DNA from 2 places in the Streptomyces sp. NPDC107522 genome. Region 1 is predicted to be linked to the other one. Evidence: predicted binding sites of a transcription regulator. Region 1 holds the regulator's gene; the other holds the start of a gene.
The links. Region 1 encodes HrcA, which represses chaperone genes, less so after heat shock. Its sites were predicted from a motif close to TTNGCACTCNGNNNNNCNGAGTGCNAA; they were not measured.

Region 1 (3,409 bases):
GCGATGCGCCACTCCTTCGTACCCGGCACCAGGTGGTCGACCAGCACTCCCAGCCGCGCATCCGGACCCGGCGCGAAATCGGCCACGATCGACGGCAGGTCGTCGACACCCTCCAGGTACTCCACCACCACGCCCTCGATGCGCAGGTCGTCGCCCCACACCTTCTCGACCAGCTCGGCGTCGTGCCGGCCCTCCACGTAGATACGGCCGGCGCGGGCGACACGCGCGCGTGCGCCGGGGACGGCGACCGAACCGGATGCCGTACGGGTGGGGCGTACCGGAGCCGCGCCCGACGGCCGTACGAGGGTCACCACCTTGCCCTCCAGCAGGAACCCCCGCGGCTCCAGCGGGAACACCCGGTGCTTGCCGAAGCGGTCCTCCAGGGTGACCGTGCCCGCCTCGCAGCGGATCACCGCGCCGCAGAAACCGGTGCCGGGCTCCTCCACCACCAGGCCCGGCTCCGCCGGGACCTCGGGGACGGGCTTGGGCTTCTTCCAGGGCGGGGTCAGGTCGGCGGAGTACTGGCGCATTCGAGTGACGATAGGAGAAGCCCGGCCGCCATGGAGCACAGATCAGCGCGACACGCCGAAGCGGGCGGCGAGGGCGTCACGCTGGCGTCGTACGAACTCCGCGTCCACCACCGCTCCGTGACCGGGCACGTACAGCGCGTCCTCGCCGCCGAGGTCCAGGAGGCGGTCCAGGGCCGCCGGCCAGTGGGACGGGACGGCGTCCGGGCCCGCCTGCGGTTCGCCGGACTCCTCCACCAGGTCGCCGCAGAAGACCACCTCCCGATCGCCCGGGGACGCGCCCGGCACGAGCACGACCAGGTCGTGGGCCGTGTGCGCCGGGCCCACGTTCGCCAGCAGGACCTGGCGGCCGCCGCCCAGGTCGAGGGTCCACTCGCCGCTCACCTGGTGGCGGGGGCGGGCCAGGGCGTCCACGGCCTCCTGAGCCGACGCCGGATCCAGGCCGTTGCGCACCGCGTCCTCGCGCAGTTCCTCGCGCGCGTGCCGCCCCTCGAACACCGTGTCCACGCCGACCGCGCCGAAGATCTCCGCCCCCGCGAACGCCGCGGCCCCGAGGACATGGTCGAAGTGGGGATGCGTCAGCGCGAGATGAGTCACACGGTGACCCGCGAGCCACTGCGCCTGCGTACGCAACCGCGCGCCCTCCGCGAGGCTCGACCCGGCGTCGACGACCAGCGCGGTGCCGTCCCCGACGACCAGCCCCACCGTGCAGTCCCAGACCGGAAGCCGGCACCGGCCGACCCCGGCCGCCAGCCGCTCCCACCCCAGCTCTTCCCAAGTCACCGTCATACCGCGACGCTAGCGGGGACACCACCGTCCGGCACGGCGGTGCCGGACCGGCCTTGCCCGGGGCGTACCCCACCGCCGTACACTGGCCGGGGACGGCTGGCACTCGGATGGACAGAGTGCCAGGAAAGGCGCCAAGGGAACGACCTCTGGAGGTGTGCGCGAGATGCTGAGTGAACGCAGGCTTCAGGTGTTGCGCGCCATCGTCCAGGACTACGTCGGGACGGAGGAGCCGGTCGGCTCCAAGGCGCTCACCGAGCGGCACAACCTCGGCGTCTCCCCGGCGACCGTCCGCAACGACATGGCGGCCCTGGAGGACGAGGGCTACATCGCCCAGCCGCACACCAGCGCCGGTCGGATCCCGACCGACAAGGGCTACCGGCTGTTCGTCGACAAGCTCGCCGGCGTCAAGCCGATGAGCCCGCCGGAGCGGCGCGCCATCCAGAACTTCCTCGAGGGCGCCGTAGATCTCGATGATGTGGTGGCGCGGACCGTACGGCTGCTGGCGCAGCTCACGCGGCAGGTCGCCGTCGTGCAGTACCCGTCGCTGACCCGGTCCACCGTCCGGCACGTCGAGCTGCTGTCGCTCGCACCCGCGCGCGTGATGCTCGTGCTGATCACGGACACCGGCCGGGTCGAGCAGCGGATGATCGACTGCCCGGCGCCCTTCGGGGAGACCTCGCTCGCGGATCTACGCGCGCGGCTCAACAGCCGGGTCGCGGGGCGGCGCTTCACTGATGTGCCGATGCTCGTCGAGGACCTCCCCGAGGCCTTCGACCTGGAGGACCGCGGCACTGTCTCGACCGTGCTCTCCACCCTCCTGGAGACGCTCGTCGAGGAGAACGAGGAGCGGCTGATGATCGGCGGCACCGCCAATCTCACCCGCTTCGGACATGACTTCCCCCTCACCATCCGCCCCGTCCTGGAGGCCCTCGAGGAGCAGGTCGTGCTCCTCAAACTCCTCGGCGAGGCGAAGGATTCGGGCATGACCGTGCGCATCGGTCACGAGAACGCCCATGAGGGGCTCAACTCCACCTCGGTGGTGTCGGTGGGCTACGGTTCGGGCGGCGAGGCGGTTGCCAAGCTCGGCGTGGTCGGACCGACCCGCATGGATTACCCGGGAACGATGGGAGCGGTACGCGCAGTGGCACGGTACGTCGGACAGATCCTGGCGGAGTCGTAAGTGGCCACGGACTACTACGCCGTTCTCGGCGTGCGTCGCGACGCGTCGCAGGAAGAGATCAAGAAGGCCTTCCGGCGGCTCGCGCGCGAGCTGCACCCGGACGTCAACCCGGATCCGAAGACCCAGGAGCGGTTCAAGGAGATCAACGCCGCTTACGAGGTGCTGTCGGACCCGCAGAAAAAGCAGGTCTACGACCTCGGCGGCGACCCGCTGTCCCAGGCGGGCGGCGCGGGCGCGGGCGGCTTCGGGGCGGGCGGCTTCGGGAACTTCTCGGACATCATGGACGCCTTCTTCGGTACGGCGTCCCAGCGGGGTCCGCGGTCGCGTACGCGGCGGGGCCAGGACGCGATGATCCGGCTGGAGATCGAGCTCGACGAGGCGGCCTTCGGTACGACGAAGGACATCCAGGTCGACACGGCGGTCGTCTGCAACACCTGCAACGGTGAGGGGGCTGCCCCCGGCACCTCCGCGCAGACCTGTGACATGTGCCGCGGGCGCGGTGAGGTGTCGCAGGTGACGCGGTCCTTCCTGGGCCAGGTCATGACGTCCCGGCCGTGTCCGCAGTGCCAGGGCTTCGGGACGGTCGTGCCGACGCCGTGCCCCGAGTGCGCGGGTGACGGGCGGGTGCGGTCGCGCCGGACGCTCACGGTCAAGATCCCGGCCGGTGTCGACAACGGCACGCGGATCCAGCTCGCCGGTGAGGGCGAGGTCGGACCCGGTGGTGGTCCGGCCGGTGACCTGTACGTCGAGATCCATGAAGTCGCGCACCCCATGTTCCAGCGGCGCGGCGACGATCTGCACTGCACGGTGACGATCCCGATGACCGCGGCGGCTCTCGGTACGAAGGTGCCGCTGGAGACGCTGGACGGGCTGGAGGAGGTCGACATCCGGCCGGGTACGCAGTCCGGGCAGT
Region 2 (3,409 bases), on a different contig from region 1:
AAGTCCATGTCACCGCCCGGCATGCCGCCACCGGCGGGCGCGGCGGCCTTCTCCGGCTTGTCGGCGATGACGGCCTCGGTGGTGAGGAACAGCGCGGCGATCGACGCGGCGTTCTGCAGCGCGGAACGCGTCACCTTCGCCGGGTCGATGATGCCCTCGGCGACCAGGTCGACGTACTCGCCGGTCGCGGCGTTCAGGCCGTGACCCGGGGTGAGGTTGCGGACCTTCTCCACCACGACGCCGCCCTCGAGGCCGGCGTTGACGGCGATCTGCTTCAGCGGGGCCTCGAGCGCGAGCTTCACGGCCTGGGCGCCGGTCGCCTCGTCACCCTCGAGCTCCAGCTTCTCGAAGACAGCGGTGGCCTGGATGAGGGCCACGCCACCACCGGCGACGATGCCCTCCTCGACGGCGGCCTTCGCGTTGCGGACGGCGTCCTCGATGCGGTGCTTGCGCTCCTTGAGCTCCACCTCGGTGGCGGCACCGGCCTTGATGACCGCGACACCGCCGGCGAGCTTCGCCAGGCGCTCCTGCAGCTTCTCGCGGTCGTAGTCCGAGTCGCTGTTCTCGATCTCGGCGCGGATCTGGTTCACACGGCCCGCGACCTGCTCGGAGGAGCCGGCACCGTCGACGATGGTGGTCTCGTCCTTGGTGATGACGACCTTGCGGGCCTTGCCCAGGAGGTCCAGGGAGGTGTTCTCGAGCTTGAGACCGACCTCCTCGGAGATGACCTCGCCACCGGTGAGGATGGCGATGTCGTTCAGCATCGCCTTGCGGCGGTCGCCGAAGCCCGGGGCCTTGACCGCGACGGACTTGAAGGTGCCGCGGATCTTGTTGACGACCAGGGTCGACAGGGCCTCGCCCTCGACGTCCTCGGCGATGATCAGCAGCGGCTTGCCCGACTGCATGACCTTCTCCAGCAGCGGGAGCAGGTCCTTGACCGAGGAGATCTTGGAGTTGGCGATCAGGATGTACGGGTCGTCGAGGACGGCCTCCATACGCTCCATGTCGGTGGCGAAGTACGCCGAGATGTAGCCCTTGTCGAAGCGCATACCCTCGGTGAGCTCCAGCTCCAGACCGAAGGTCTGGGACTCCTCGACGGTGATGACGCCTTCCTTGCCGACCTTGTCCATGGCCTCGGCGATGAGCTCACCGATCTGGGTGTCGGCGGCGGAGATGGAGGCCGTGGAGGCGATCTGCTCCTTGGTCTCGACGTCCTTCGCCTGCTCCAGCAGGGCGGCGGAGACGGCCTCGACGGCCTTCTCGATACCGCGCTTCAGGGCCATCGGGTTGGCGCCGGCGGCTACGTTGCGCAGGCCCTCCTTGACCAGGGCCTGGGCGAGAACGGTCGCGGTGGTCGTACCGTCACCGGCGACGTCGTCCGTCTTCTTGGCGACTTCCTTGACCAGCTCGGCGCCGATCTTCTCGTACGGGTCCTCGAGCTCGATCTCCTTGGCGATGGAGACACCGTCGTTGGTGATCGTGGGGGCGCCCCACTTCTTCTCGAGGACGACGTTGCGACCCTTGGGGCCGAGCGTCACCTTGACGGCGTCCGCGAGCTGGTTCATGCCGCGCTCGAGGCCGCGCCGCGCCTCCTCGTCGAACGCGATGATCTTGGCCATGTGAAGTGGTCCCTCCAGGACTGGGGGTGATTCCTTCGGACCGCGCCCGCGCCCGCGACGGACGGCACGCATGCCTCGTGGTTCCTTGCCCCACCTGGCCTGCGGGCCTCACCGACCCGGTCCTTCATTGTCACTCTCACCTTCAGAGTGCTAACGCCAATGATTAGCACTCGACCCAGGAGAGTGCAAGGCGCGCTCGCGAAGCGGGCGCTCGTCGAGGGGTGGCGGTCGGGCGACGGGCGGGCGCAAGCGGCTCTCGGGGATCGGGCGGGGCGGTCAGCCTCCGGCGAACAGGCTCCGAACAGGTCCCGAACGACCACCGAAGGGGCCCCGGACATGGCGAAGGGCCCGCACCCCGGAAGGTGCGAGCCCTTCGAAGAAGAACGTCGCTGAGTTGAGTCGACGCGTGCTTCAGCTGGTCGCCAGACGGACCATGTCCGCCTGCGGCCCCTTCTGGCCCTGCGAGATCTCAAAATCGACCCGCTGACCTTCCTCCAGGGTGCGGTACCCGTCCATCTGGATCGCGCTGTAGTGGACGAAAACATCCGCACCACCGTCGACCGCGATGAAGCCGTACCCCTTCTCCGCGTTGAACCACTTGACGGTGCCCTGAGCCATGCCTAACTCCCCTATTACTGGCCCTTGCACAGATCCACACTTCGCGGATCCGGGTCAGACCTCACCCCCCATCGGTCGGGGGCGTGCGCCGGAACGCGTCGACCGCGGCTGAATGTATCTGCCCAACTGCCGTCTGCAACAGGTCAATCGGACGAGAAATCCGGGCACGACCGGTCGGGAATGTGGGGACAATTCCCCTGACTTCAGGTCAAGTCGGACCCGGCAAAGGGAACAAAAGCCGCAAAAAACCCGCACACTTTGGCTACTTCTTGTCGGGCATACGGCAGAAATGAAGGGCTGCCGACCCGCGGATCGGCGGCATGTTCCCCAACTGTACCTCGCTCAACCACACAGAATTGCCCCCTCCGCTTCTCTCACGGAGGGGGCAATTCGATGAACTCTCAGTAACGCGAGTTACCGATGGTAATGATCGGTCATTCGGTCAGCCGCCGGCGACGGCCGGAATGATGGAGACACCCGCACCGTCCGGCGTCGCCGTCTCCAGCCCCTGCTCGAAACGGACGTCGTCGTCATTGACGTACACGTTGACGAACCGACGCAGCTTGCCCTGGTCGTCGAGAACCCGGGCGGCGATACCCGTGTGGTTCTTCTCCAGGTCGGCGATGACCTCGGCGAGGGTGGCGCCTTCGGCGCTCACTTCGGCCTGGCCACCCGTGTAGGTGCGCAGGATGGTGGGGATGCGGACGTTGACGCTCACGTGTGACCTCCGGTCAGCTAATCGCCCTCAGGGGCGCGGGGAACTGCGCGACCAGCCCCCCACGGCCCGCAGACGAAATCAATGGGACAGGCCCGTCAGACGAGACCCGCCTCGCGGAACGAGTCCAGGTTGGGACGAATGGTCGCAGTAAGCCCCGTACCGGCCACCGCATCCAGCGTCTTGAGTCCATCGCCGGTGTTGAGCACGACCGTGGTCAGGCTCGGGTCCAGAACCCCGTTCTCGATCAGCTTCTTCGTCACGCCCACCGTCACCCCACCGGCGGTCTCCGCGAAGATGCCCTCGGTCCTGGCAAGGACCTTGATCGCGTCGACGACCTGCTCGTCCGTCACGTCCTCCACGAACCCACCCGTGCGGCGCGCGATGTCCAGGACGTACGGCCCGTCGGCCGGGTTGCCGATGGCCAGCGACTTGGCGATGGTGTTCGGCTTCTGCG

Region 2: groL (chaperonin GroEL) is a predicted target of HrcA. The motif match lies at 1,783-1,809, and genes of this name have one in related genera.

The regions. Positions count from the first base shown of each region.
Region 1 covers NZ_JBVKAU010000005.1:86,988-90,396, forward strand. Annotated here, with positions in the region: gene ACZ7L6_RS17515 (DUF3097 domain-containing protein) at 1-530, opposite strand, end outside; gene ACZ7L6_RS17520 (MBL fold metallo-hydrolase) at 573-1,316, opposite strand; gene hrcA (heat-inducible transcriptional repressor HrcA) at 1,480-2,496, shown strand; gene dnaJ (molecular chaperone DnaJ) at 2,497-3,409, shown strand, end outside.
Region 2 covers NZ_JBVKAU010000006.1:155,979-159,387, reverse strand. Annotated here, with positions in the region: gene groL (chaperonin GroEL) at 1-1,619, opposite strand, end outside; gene ACZ7L6_RS21015 (cold-shock protein) at 2,031-2,237, opposite strand; gene ACZ7L6_RS21010 (MoaD/ThiS family protein) at 2,680-2,955, opposite strand; gene thrC (threonine synthase) at 3,051-3,409, opposite strand, start outside.